Regions from separate parts of the Cellvibrio sp. genome, predicted to be linked through region 3. Evidence: predicted binding sites of a transcription regulator. Region 3 holds the regulator's gene; each other region holds the start of a gene.
What was found. Region 3 encodes sigma-54, which starts transcription at its own class of promoters, with help from an activator protein. Its sites were predicted from a motif close to TGGCACANNNNTTGCNNT; they were not measured.
Positions count from the first base shown of each region.

Region 1: a site for sigma-54 is predicted at 1,761-1,778, ahead of ACWA6V_RS08815 (flagellar basal body-associated FliL family protein). Genes of this name have one in related genera too.
Region 2: a site for sigma-54 is predicted at 1,019-1,036, ahead of ACWA6V_RS00580 (flagellar brake protein). Genes of this name have one in related genera too.
Region 4: a site for sigma-54 is predicted at 2,270-2,287, ahead of flgF (flagellar basal-body rod protein FlgF). Genes of this name have one in related genera too.

Region 1 is NZ_JBRFPI010000108.1:3,683-7,310, reverse strand. It holds gene fliN (flagellar motor switch protein FliN) at 1-84, opposite strand, end outside; gene fliM (flagellar motor switch protein FliM) at 74-1,144, opposite strand; gene ACWA6V_RS08815 (flagellar basal body-associated FliL family protein) at 1,155-1,724, opposite strand; gene ACWA6V_RS08810 (flagellar hook-length control protein FliK) at 1,952-3,517, opposite strand.
Region 2 is NZ_JBRFPI010000004.1:8,625-12,252, reverse strand. It holds gene ACWA6V_RS00580 (flagellar brake protein) at 140-955, opposite strand; gene ttcA (tRNA 2-thiocytidine(32) synthetase TtcA) at 1,242-2,147, shown strand; gene ACWA6V_RS00570 (LysM peptidoglycan-binding domain-containing protein) at 2,222-3,628, opposite strand, start outside.
Region 3 is NZ_JBRFPI010000512.1:6-2,466, forward strand. It holds partial or broken gene ACWA6V_RS20515 (HPF/RaiA family ribosome-associated protein) at 1-97, opposite strand, end outside; gene ACWA6V_RS20520 (RNA polymerase factor sigma-54) at 212-1,858, opposite strand; partial or broken gene lptB (LPS export ABC transporter ATP-binding protein) at 2,062-2,461, opposite strand, start outside.
Region 4 is NZ_JBRFPI010000021.1:16,399-20,026, forward strand. It holds gene ACWA6V_RS02495 (flagellar hook-basal body complex protein) at 1-2,085, shown strand, start outside; gene flgF (flagellar basal-body rod protein FlgF) at 2,361-3,104, shown strand; gene flgG (flagellar basal-body rod protein FlgG) at 3,167-3,628, shown strand, end outside.

The DNA.
Region 1 (3,628 bases), on a different contig from region 3:
GGCTTCATCAACATCAGCCTGCTCTGCCATAGCGGCAGCCCAATCATCGGCCATTGAGTCTTGATCAACATCATCATTTGCCATTTTTTCCACCTTTAGTTGCAGTCACACGCTCTTCTTTAGTATTAGTTGTTTCATCGGTTTTTGTGCTATCACCTTTAGTGCCGGTTATATTGTAAGCACTGCGACGGTCAATAAATTCGCGAATTTTCAAACTGAGAAAACCATTGGTTTGACCTAGCTGGGTCCTGAACATAGGAACACCATTGGCGGTCAATACATGATAATCAGGGAATTCAATTGGAATAATATCTCCCGCTTTTAAATCAACAATATCGCGCAGGGTAATGTCGCGCCGCACGATGTCGCATTCCAAATCCACACTTGCCGAAAGCACATCCTCGCGCAAGGCTTTTTCCCAACGTTCGTCATGCTCATCGCTGTCACTTTGCAAACCGGCATCGAGCACTTCGCGAATCGGTTCGATCATTGAATAAGGAACAGTAATATGCATTTCACCGCCGCCACCATCCAATTCAATATGGAACGTACTCACCACCACGACTTCACTGGGGCTGACAATGTTGGCAAGCGAGGGGTTAACTTCTGAATGGACATATTCAAAATTGATAGGGAAAACCGCTTTCCAGGCCTCGGTTAAATCGATAAATGCTTGATTTAATACCATCTGCACTACGCGCAATTCAGTCGGGGTAAATTCGCGGCCTTCAATTTTTGCGTGGCGGCCATCGCCCCCAAAAAAGTTATCCACTAATTTAAAAACCAAGCGCGCATCGAGAATAATTAATGCCGTACCACGCAAAGGTCGAAACTTCACCATATTCAAACTGGTAGGCACGTAAAGCGTATGGACATACTCGCCAAATTTTTGGATTTGCACACCACCAACTGAAACATCGGCAGTTCTACGCAATAAGTTAAACATACTGATGCGGGTGTAGCGGGCAAAACGTTCATTGATCATTTCGAGCGTGGGCATGCGCCCACGCACAATACGATCCTGGCTGGTGAGGTCGTAGTTTCTTACCGTACCGGGTTCAGCATCGCCCTCGGTATCTATGTCACCGTCATCAACGCCGTGGAGGAGCGCGTCAATTTCGTCTTGCGAGAGTAAATCTTGCACAGCGGTTTCCTTATTGCATTACAAAGTTGGTAAACAACACTTGTTCGACATTCGAGGGGGAAACCTCTTCGCTTTTGCCACTGGTAACCAGGGCTTCTTGCTCTTTCTGCAATTGGCTGCGAATAATTTCCAGCGCTTCTTCCCGTAAAGTTTCTTTCCCTTCGTTTGTCTGTAACTCTTCAAAATTTTTGGCACTTAACAGCATGACCAAACCATTGCGAATTGCCGGCATATGTAACTTTAATAACTCTTCCAGCAAGGGATCGCGATACAACAAGGTGATTGCCGCCTGCAAATAACGCTGGCGACCATTTACATTAAAATTAATCGTAAAGTTAGGAGTCATTTCATAATAAAGCGCAGGCGCCAAAGTCGATTCTGCCTGCTCTTCTTCTGCAGCCTCACCCGCCGGTGGCGCTGGTGCCAAAAATTTTAATGCCACAATAGTACCGCCGATGGAGATTGCGATCAGTGCTACCGCCAGACCAATGATTAACAACAATTTCTTTTTTTTCTTTTTTCCATCTGCAGCCGCATCAGCGTTGCCTGCATCAGTTTTTGCTTTGGGGGCTGCCGCCATGTCAAAACTCCGTCACTTTCAAAGGCTAAAAGGGTTTGAGCAATACCTATGCCAGTATCGCCTTTGAAAGCTTAGCAGCGGATAGAGGGTTTGCGAGGGTGAGCGTGAGAAAGGTGGTTAGAATGAGTAAAAAAATCTGATGCAAAACAAAGATGTAGAGAACCTGAGCAATCTGATCAGGTTCCCGGCAAAAAAAAGAGGCTTAACTGATGAGGAACGGATTAAAACTATGCGTAATGATCAACCAGACGCATGGAAATAGCCTGGGTGATGGCCAGCGGTGCCAATTCATCTTCATCCAACCCATGACTACCTGAATTTTTAGCAGACTCCTCCTGTTCGCGCTTCTGTTGGGCAAAGGATTTGTCGGATACATCCACATTCACCAAATTCAGTCCCTGCTCGGAGAACATTTCGCGTAGACGGTTCAATTGTTGATCCAGGGCTTCGCGCACTGCTGGGTGCGGACTGGTGAAAGTCACTGTGGCCTGATCCTGATTGACGCTCACCTTGACTTGCATAGGGCCTAGCTCGGGCGGATCGAGGCGTATTTCAGCAGAACTCACATTTTGTGCTGCAAGCCAGAGGACTTTATCTCCCACTGCCTGGCTCCACTGGGGTGTACCGACTGCTACTGGCACTCCCGTTTGAACAACAAATGCCCGTGTAGCAGGTGATTGCGTCTCGGCTAATCGTGTCAATGTTTCAATTGCTGCGCTAACCGGTGCGGGTTTTGCCAAATCAGCGGCGGGAGCTGTCTTATCCAGTGTCGCAGCAGTCATGGAGGTTTCGGCCAATTTATTCAGCGCAGCTTTGGAGTTAAGCAGCAGGAAATCAGGGTTTTCCCCAGAATCTGTAACAGTGCCATCGCCGGCCAATACATCGGTTTCAGTCTCCGCGTCATCCAGAGCCAGCTCACCTGACAAGTTTCCAGGCAAGGCTCCGCCCACCGTTTGCAGAGCGGCTGGCTGCGCCGATGGGGCATCGGTGATGGTGAGTGAAGCCAAGTGACCCGGTGCTATCTGGGTAGTCAGCACCAAGGGTGACTGACTGTCGAATAATGCACCTGCCGCTAGCTCTGGCATTATGGAAACCTCCGACGCTACAGGTGCAACAGGCACAAGAGATGGCTGTTGTATTGCCAACACGTCTGGATCAAGCACAGAGTTATCCAATGGCAAACCAATATCACCCTCATTTACAGACTCACCTGAAACCAACGGCCGGGGGGTCGCGGTATTGAGCAAACTTTCAGGTGAAGCCACCACTTCCTCAACTTTTCCTTCATTAGAAACCACGGGAGCCACCAATAAGAGGCTGTCCAGCGCAATGGTTATGTCATCGGCAGATTGACTCTCCACCTCACCTTTTTGAGTTTCGCCCGCCAGTGTTTGCTGTTGGGAATCAGCTGATTGTTCTTTGTTTAGTTCGTCCATCACCGGCTCATCTACTCCCCTATCCGGTACCGCTGCCTCTGACTTTTCTACCGCTTTACTCGCTGAATCCTGGGTATCATTGCGCGCTTTAGGCGGTGCATCCGCCTTGTGCGTTTCTTGCGGTGAATTGTGTTGGGCTGCAGGTTTTGGCGCTGGGCGGGCAGCCACGGGTTCGGCAGGCGGATTTTCTTTGCGCGCAACCGGTTTGCGGGCGGCAACCTCTGGCCGCACTTGCTCAAGTGCCTGCTGGAATTTTTCAGTCGATTCGGCACGCGCTTTAGCAGCAGCGGCTTTACTCACCGCTGGGTTTGCGTTGGTTATGCCTAATAGACTATTCAAAAGATTGCCATTGTTCATCTGTTGCTCCTGCTCTTGATCACGGCAAGGGTTTGCCGCTTGATCAGCCAACAATTCGGTTCAGGAGAGTCTTTGCAAGGCGGGTGCCAATTCGCGATGACAGCCCCACCC
Region 2 (3,628 bases), on a different contig from region 3:
TGATATAACGATAAAAACCTGACCTATCGTGCGACGTTTTTATCCAATTGCAAAAACTCACGAGTAGATCATCTGCCTTGACGTTTCAAGCCTAGTCTATAACTGGCGAATCTCTAGTTGCTCTATAGCCATTTAGACTTCAGGCGGCCTGGGTGCTTGTTGACTGGGGGCGGGAGAGTTTGTCGCAGCCGAGTTGCGATTCACGCAGAAATCGGGCGAGAGCGGTGCGCGTCTCTTCCTCCATATCGATAAACTCAACACTAATTTGCGTATGACGATAGGGACTGCGACCGATCCGGAAGGCACAGATACGCGCGCGACAGCGAATCTGTAATTCATCACTGATATCGACTTCGCACATGGGCAAGAGCGCGCCGTGTCGCAAGTAGGGGAGCATGTTGCCTGCAACGATCAAGCGCAGGCCGCCTGTGGAAATATCCTGCAGGGTGCCATAGCTTGGTTCCTGCCCCAGCGTACGAATTTTCACCGAGAGCGGTGATTGGTGGCCGATGATATAACGCGGGGAGCTGCGTCTGGGCATGTAGTAGACAAATTCGGGTAAGTTGATTGCAAAGCCCGAGGCATTATATGTGGAGCCCATAGCGACAATATGAGCACGAACGACAAGTTGCTCGCCATTGCGGTGATGGCGCAAAGTAATTTCGTCCCCAGCATCCAATATATGCTGCTGGGGGAAAAGATCATCAAGCCATAGCAAGCCGCGCTCAATATCAATTGCAAGGATCATGCTTTGATAAACGCGGCTGGCGCCTGTGATCTTTACCTCCAGCAATTGCCGTTGTTTTTGCAGCTCCCAAAGTGGGAGGTATTGGTCGGGAATATAATTCTCCGATAATACGTCCTCCTGCTCAGCAAGCGGATTTCTTGGTTTGGAGGTCTGGTGTGTCACAGAAGAGCGGAAACTTTTCTTAAACAGTTTATCGATAAACGACATTACTACCTCCTCGTGGCAAAAATTCTCCCCCAGCGCGAATTTCGGTGGGGTTTAATAGGGGTAAGAGCAAGCCCTATGCCAGATACTTGAGATGCCAGTTTGATAAGGTGTGCGGGCGGTACTTGCTGCTATTTCAACCAGTTAGCCTGCAATTCCTGAATTATAGACCGGCAAAGGCTTGCCGTGTTCCGGTGATTGATTTCAACTTGCGCGTAAAATCCGTACAATGCGCCGCTCGCCGACCCAGTGGCCGTTTGATCTACCTTCCCGTATGAGTTTTGAGTCCATGAAAGAGTTACACGAACGCAAAGATCGCCTTGAATTTAACAAGCTGCAAAAGCGTCTGCGCCGCTTGACCGGTTCAGCGATAGTCGATTACAACATGATCGAAGACGGCGACAAGGTGATGGTGTGCCTCTCGGGCGGGAAGGATTCATACACTATGCTGGATATCTTGATGAGCCTCCAAAAGACCGCGCCCATTTCGTTTGAGCTGGTGGCTGTCAATATGGACCAGAAACAGCCTGGTTTCCCTGAACATATCTTGCCTGCCTATTTGGAGCAGGTGGGTGTGCCTTACCATATTATCGAGCGCGATACCTACAGTATCGTCAAAGAAGTGATTCCGGAAGGTAAAACTACTTGCGGACTCTGTTCGCGTTTGCGCCGCGGTACACTTTACGGTTTTGCCGATGAGATAGGTGCGACCAAAATCGCGCTCGGCCATCACCGCGACGATATTATTGAAACCCTGTTTTTGAATATGTTTTTCGGTGGCAAATTAAAAGCTATGCCTCCCAAATTGTTGGCGGATGATAAACGCAATATTGTGATTCGCCCGCTGAGTTATTGCGCTGAAGAAGACATTGCGCACTTTGCCGCGTTGAAAGGTTTCCCGATTATTCCGTGCAATCTGTGTGGATCGCAGGAAAACTTGCAGCGTCAGGTAGTAAAAGACATGTTGCAGCAGTGGGAGCGTCAATTTCCTGGACGCACTGAAACTATTTTTTCTGCAATCCGCAATGCGCAGCCATCGCAATTGGCAGATTTGAATTTATTTGATTTTGTAAATCTTAAAATTAACAAAGATGCCGCCGTAGCCGAGGCCGACACAGATTCTTGCAGCATAGTGCCGCTGGCAAGCCGCATTGATACTGCGGTTCAGTATGTTGATGTGTTGGATATTCATTGAGAAAAGCTAGCTATATCCATCAAAAAAAGGCCTGATTGAAAAATCAGGCCTTTTCCATTATATGCCAAGAAAAATTAATTTTTTGCTGTGAGATAAATCGTTAATTCCTGACCCGGATGAATGTAGCTTTCATCTTTCACTTTATTCCAGTTCAAAATATCTTTTTTGGATACATCAAATTTGCTGGCAATTTTATGCAGTGTATCGCCACTTTTAATTTGGTAGGTAATTTTGTTATCTGCAGTTTGAGTAACAGTTTTATTGACCACTAATAATTTTTGTCCCGGCTTTAACTTTGCGTTGGCCGGTAATTCATTCCACTTCAGCAAATTTTTCACGCTGGTATCGTGTTTTCTGGCGATGGTCCAAAAGCTGTCTCCCGATTTGATGGTGTAGTAGGTGCCGGTATTTTTTTGATTGCGTTGGGCGATCTCTTGCTCAGCCTGAATTGCGTAGGGTGAACTCATCGGTGCCTGGCCTGGAATACTTAAACTTTGGCCAATTTTTAATTGCGATGATTTGAGATTATTAGCGGATTGAATTGCAGCAACACTGGTTCCAAAACGTTTGGCGATCGCACCGAGGGTATCACCGGATTTTACTTTGTAATCGCCAGCTACCTGCAGGGGAGCAATCTTGGGAAGTTTGTCGAGGTTCAGGGTAAATTGAGCGGCATCCGCAACGGGAACAAGGAGTTGGTGTGGGCCAGTAGGATCTGTAATCCATTTGTTGTAGCCCGCATTGAGATTGCGCAGTTCTTTGGGGTCAATCTCTGCCATGCGTGCCGCTTGGGCAAGATCAATTGGTGCGCTGACATTTACAGTGGTGAAATAGGGGTTATTGGAAATCTCACCCAACTCAAGATCATATTTTTCGGGGTCGGCTATTACCTTGGAGAGCGCAAGCAATTGCGGAACATAGGATTGGGTTTGTTGCGACAAAGGCAGCGACCAGAAATCTGTTCCTTTGCCCAGCTTGCGGTTTTTCTCAATTGCGCGGCGGATTGTGCCTTCGCCTGCGTTGTAAGCGGCGATAGTCAATAACCAATCGCCATTGAACATGGTATTGAGACGTTTAAGGTAGCGTACGGCGGCATCGGTGGAGGCAACTATGTCGCGGCGACCATCATACCAGTGGTTTTGCTTGAGCCCGAAATTGCGCCCGGTCTGCGGCATAAACTGCCAAACGCCAAGAGCCTTACTGGGTGATGAGGCAAAAGGGTCATAGGCACTTTCAACGATTGGAAGGAGCGCCAGTTCCATTGGTAATCCGTTTTCACGCAGTTCATTCGCAACATAATAGAGGTAGGGTTTGCTTTGTTCTGTTACCCGATCAAGGTAGCGCTGGTTGTTGGATAGCCAGCGCAGATTTTTATTGACCTTGGCATCACTAACTTCGGGAAAACTATACCCATCAGCAATTTCTTCCCAAAGATTGCCGTAATCACCGGTGTGTTCGCGGAGTTTTGCACCCAGTTCAGA
Region 3 (2,461 bases):
GGTCGTGGTGGTGCGTTAAACGTTCTACTTTGCTGGTTACATACTCTCTCATGGAATCGGTAACTTCTACATGGCGACCGCTGATATTTATTTGCATAGATACTTCCTCTCGCTAGAAACAAAACGGTTGCGGCTGGCACAACCTCGCATTACATCCATGAATTTTTTTGATCCGAACTTTATTGGTACTACAACTAATACAATTAAATAGCTAAATAGTTTTGCGTTCATTCGACGGTGGAATATTGAGTGATTCACGGTATTTGGCGATGGTGCGGCGCGCCACTTGAATCCCCTGCTCGGCTAGCAGATCGGTAATCTTGCTATCGCTGAGCGGTTTTTTCGGGTTCTCGGCGCTCACCAATTTTTTGATGATTGCGCGAATCGCAGTTGATGAACATTCGCCGCCGCTGTCGGTGCTGACATGGCTGGAGAAAAAATATTTCAGTTCAAAAATACCCTGCGGGGTATGCATGTATTTTTGTGTGGTCACACGTGAAATTGTAGATTCGTGCATCTCCACAATTTCGGCGATATCGTGTAGCACCAGGGGTTTCATCGCCTCGGGGCCGTAATCCAAAAAGCCGCGCTGTTTTTCCACAATACAACTCGCCACTTTCAGCAGGGTTTCATTGCGGCTCTGCAAACTTTTCAAGAACCAGCGCGCTTCCTGCAAATTATCTTTAAGGAAGGTGTTGTCGGTGCTGGAGTCGGCGCGTTTCACCATGGAGGCGTAGTCGGAATTGATGCGCAGGCGCGGCGCAATATCCGGATTGAGTTCCACTATCCAGCGGCCATCACGCTTTTCAACGAATACATCAGGTACGACATATTCGGTATCGCCGTTGGCGATCATATCCCCCGGGCGGGGATTCAAACTTTGGATTAATGCCACTGCCTGGCTTAATTCAGCTTCTTTCAATTTGGTGCGGCGCATCAGCTGGCGATAATCGCGGCTGCCGAGCACTGGCAAATATTGCTTGGCAATTAATTTTGCCGATTCCAAAAACGGTGTTTTCGGATCAAATTGCTGTAGTTGCACTAACAGGCATTCAGATAGATTTTGACTGCATACACCGCAAGGGTCGAATTGTTGCAAGCGGTGCTGCACTGCTTCAACTTCGTCGAGTTCCAGTTCTTCAAAATCGCCGCGCATACCTTCAAAAATTTCTTCGATGGTGATGGACAGCATGCCGCTCGGTTCCACCGCATCGATAATTGCCATCGCCAGTACGCGGTCGCGATCCGACATGGGCGTCAGGTTTAACTGCCACATCAAATGGTCATAGAGCGAATCAGTTGCGGCGCGGCGACTTTCAAAATCATTGTCTTCGTTGTCGTAGTTGCTGGAGCTGCTGCTGGAGGACGATTGGTAAACATCATCCCAACTGGTATCGACCGGGAGGTCGCTGGGGATGGAATCGCTCCAGTCGCCGCTGTCAGCACTAAAGCCATCACCTTCGCCGTATACATCGCTATCGCCAAAACTTTCACTTTCACCTTCACCGAAGCTTTCACCGCCTTCGGAATAGCTATTGGTTTCGCTGTAGTTGTCGGCTGTGCTGGAGGAGAAATTTTCGCTCGCGGTAAAGTCGGTGCCGTGGTCAGTGCCAGCTTCAGCGGCTATCTCCAATTGGCGGGTGTAATCCGCTTTATCCAGTTCGCTCCCTTCGTAATCATTGGTGCTGCTGGGACTATCGAAGCTTTCTTCCACTTCCAGCATGGGGTTGGATTCAAGCGCTTCCTGTATTTCTTGCTGCAGGTCTAACGTCGATAATTGCAAGAGGCGGATGGCCTGTTGCAATTGCGGAGTCATGGTCAGCTGCTGACCGAGTTTGAGTTGGAGAGATTGCTTCATTATGTGAACGACAAACCCTTATAACGCAGGATGGAAAACATCAGATAGGTGGAGTTTAGTCAGGGTTTGGCGCGCAAGCAATAAGCTTAAGCAAGCTTTATGCCTAATGATCAAATAATGTTACTTGTCAAGTTGTTTGTGTGTTGCCTAAGGTGTTGCTGACGGGCGGTTGGTAACACCGGAGGTGACGGGTTTAGCCATCTTTACAGCCGGAAATGCTCGCCTAAATAGACTTCGCGTACCTTGCTGTTGCTGAGTACGGTTTCGGCATCGCCCTCGGCAATAATGTGCCCTTCGCTAACGATATAGGCGGTCTCACAGATATCGAGCGTTTCCCGCACGTTGTGGTCGGTTATCAGCACGCCGATACCACGGTCTTTAAGATGGCGCACAATTTCTTTGATGTCGTTGACTGAAATAGGGTCAACACCGGCAAAGGGCTCATCGAGAAGGATAAATTTAGGGTCGGTGGCCAGCGCACGGGCGATTTCTACCCGGCGGCGTTCACCGCCTGAAAGTGCCATCCCCAGGCTGTCGCGAATGTGGGTGATATGGAATTCATTAAGCAACGATTCGAGCTTTTCCTGGCGCTGGGTTCGATCC
Region 4 (3,628 bases), on a different contig from region 3:
AATGGTACAAACGCGCTGTTGCAAGGTTTCGCTGCAGATGCAGATGGTAATGTTAGCGGGGTATTGGGTGACTTACGTGTTGATGTAAGTTCACAGGAGCCTCGTCAAACAACGGCTGTACGTGCATCGCTCAATCTCGATTCTAATGAGTTGGTCCTGGAAACTACTGGCTCTGAATTTACGACTAATGGTGCTGGCATCAATTTGGCAAAATTGGGCGCTAAAGTTGCTACAACCACCAACTTGAATGTCGGCGATATTACCACCGGTTTTGTTCCTATTACCTTCAGCCCCACCAATACAACAACATTTAATATTACCCGCATAGATCCAACAGGAACTGTTATTGACGATGTGGATTTGATTTTAAATTCAGGCGCTGCAACGTCTCCCGCAGCGCTGGCCAATTTAATCAACTCTGCCAACTTTGACAATCCATCAGCTGTGAATGTGCAAGCCTTCGTGGACGATATAACTGGTGAGTTATCGTTTCGCGATATGGCAACCGGCGTTGCGTCTACTATCACTATCACAGTAGATCCAACATCGGATGTTAACCCCTTAACAACGGCACTGAGTGCTGTGGATAGTGCGGTTCCCGGTGTTGCACATCCTACTGCCCATACCCAGGGTATCCCCAAGGTTACCAATGATTATGGTTCGCAGACATTGATTATTCGCGGCCCCAATGGAACTGATCTTCCCTTTATCAGCGAGTATGGTGCAGGTGCTAATAAAACTGCGTCGGCGTTGAATGCATTGGCGGGAGTTTCGGCCACTGCGACTACGACTGCGACTTTATTTGCCGATGATCCTTTAGCTGTTCCGCCGAAGGTATTTTCCAATAATGGCTCATTCAAGTTGAATGGGGTGTTACTGAGTGACACTACCAATATGTCAGTCTTGATGGACGAGATTAATGATTTGAGTTCATCAACGCTTTTTGGAATTTCGGCGGATCTGGATGACGATGGTAATTTGGTGGTCACTTCGGCAACCGGACGCGATCTCGAATTTGCATTTGATGCTGCCGGTGGTTCGGCTGAAGTTCAAGGTTCACAGGGCGCTGCACAGATTGTGAACGATGATGTGAATGCGGTAGTTGTTGGCGGTACTGTCACAGTCACCATGCAAGAGGGATATTCCGTTTTAAGTAGCACCCCCACTGTGCCAGTCTTTGGTGGAAGCATGTTTGGTTCTATTAATATCCCTAACTTTTTCACTCCAATCCCCATTAATGCATTTAGCCCCACTGATCAGAAAACCTTTAACCATGCAACATCTACTACTGTGTATGACAGTTTGGGAAACGCGCATGTTATGCGCCAATACTTTGTAAAACAGCCTTATGACGCGGCAGATCCTGCTACGTCAGCTAACCATTTGAAAATGTATGTACAAATTGATGGCCAAAATGTAGGTGATCCTGATCCGACTTTGCCGTCGCCCCAAAATACTGAGCCGACAATGGCATCATTCAACCTTCATTTTGCCCCGGACGGCACGATTGATGAGTTCGCAACTGATGCGATTCTTATTTCTAACTGGACTCCATTGGGTGAGGATGGCGAACCCATAGGCGCGCTGGCTCCATTGAATGTTTTGCAAGGTGGAACAATTCCGGTGGCAGAGCCACCATCAAGCTCCAACTTTTTAATTGATCTAGCGGGTAGTACGCAATTTGGTAGTGTATTTGCCGTAGAAGAGTTGGATCAAAATGGTTACGCAACTGGCCGTTTGGCCGGGTTGGATATTAGCAATACCGGCATTGTATTCGCGCGTTTTACCAACGGCGAGGCACAGGTATTAGGGCAGGTGGCGCTGGCCAACTTCAGCAGTGTTGAAGGATTAAAACCAGTAGGTGATACCATGTGGGCACAGACATTTGAAACGGGCGAGGCGATTATTGGTGCGCCTGGTTCTGCGCAATTGGGCAATATTACGGCCGGTGCTGTGGAAGAGTCGAACGTGGATTTGTCTGAGCAGTTAGTGAACCTGATTATTGCGCAACGCAATTATCAAGCGAATGCAAAAACCATTGAGACAGCTAACGCCACCACACAAACAATCATCAACCTTCGTTAATAGGTTGGATGGGTGGAGCTCAGCAATACCCATCAATATCTACCCTGGCCAAGCGGCAAACAGCGGAAGCAGTTTGCCGCTTATTTATTCCGCTGTTTTTATGCTCCGCGTTTGCCTTGTGTTTATTTCAGATTTTACTATTAATATCAATGGTTTAGATTTCATCGAAAACTGCCTATTTACTTGGCATCGCTCTTGCAAAACCTCCAGTAACGGCAAATCTGCCAAAAAACTAGCGGTGAAGAATCGCGCTAGGTATTACTGGAGTACAGATCGTGGACAAAGCCCTCTTTATCGCTATGACCGGTGCCAAGCACAACATGCTGGCACAAGCCAACCGCGCCAATAATCTAGCAAATCTCAGCACAACCGGTTTTCGCGCTGACTTTGAGCAGTCGCGCAGTATGGGAGTGTATTACGGTGATGGCCAGCCAACCCGAGCCTATGCGATGACTGAATCCCCTCGCGCAGACTTCACTTCCGGCTCAATGATCGCTACCAACAATCCTCTTGATGTTGCTATTCAGGGAAATGGTTTCATTGCTGTACAAGCACCTGATGGCACTGAAGCCTACACCCGCGCCGGCAACATGACGGTGGACGCAACAGGCATGCTGCGTACAGCCAATGGATTACCGGTGTTGGGTGCTGGCGGGCCCATCAATATTCCCGAAAATGAAAAAGTGCAGGTGGGTGCCGACGGCATTATTTCTATCGTTGGGCAGGGGCAGGGGCCTGAAGCCATGGTGCAGGTGGGGCAAATCAAATTGGTGAATCCCGATATTCAGGCAATTGAAAAAGGCGATGACGGTTTATTCCGCCAGCGTGATGGGCAACCGGCATTACCTGCTGTTGAAGTCACTTTGCGTAGCGGCATGCTCGAAAGCAGTAACGTCAACGCGATTGAGGAATTTACACAAATTCTCAGCCTCGCGCGCCAATATGAAATGCAAGTAAAAATCATGAAGACAGCGGAAGAGAACTCAGCCAGTTCTGCACAGCTGCTGCAGATGTCGTAATTGATGTAAACATTTTTTTAATGCTTGTTCATATAACAAGTATTTAACCCGAGGAAAATATCATGCATGCCGCACTCTATGTCAGTAAAACCGGCTTGTCAGCGCAAGATCGTCAGCTAACCACTATCTCCAATAATTTGGCCAACACCAGCACCATTGGTTTTAAGCGTGACCGTGCCGTTTTTGAAGATTTACTTTATCAAAACCAGCGTCAACCGGGGGCACAACAAACCCAAGAAACTGAATTGCCATCGGGTTTGCAATTGGGTGCGGGTGTGCGTGTTGTTGCAACCCAAAAAGAATTTACCCAGGGTACATTGCAGGTCACTGAACAATCATTGGATGTTGCGATTGACGGCCATGGTTTTTTGCAAGTGCTCCAACCCGATGGAACTATTGCCTACACCCGTAATGGCCAGCTGCAAATTAATGGTGAAGGCCAACTAGTCAATGCCGATGGTTACTTATTAGAGCCCGCGATTATTGTTCCAGAAGGGGCCAACAAAATTACGATTGGCACATCG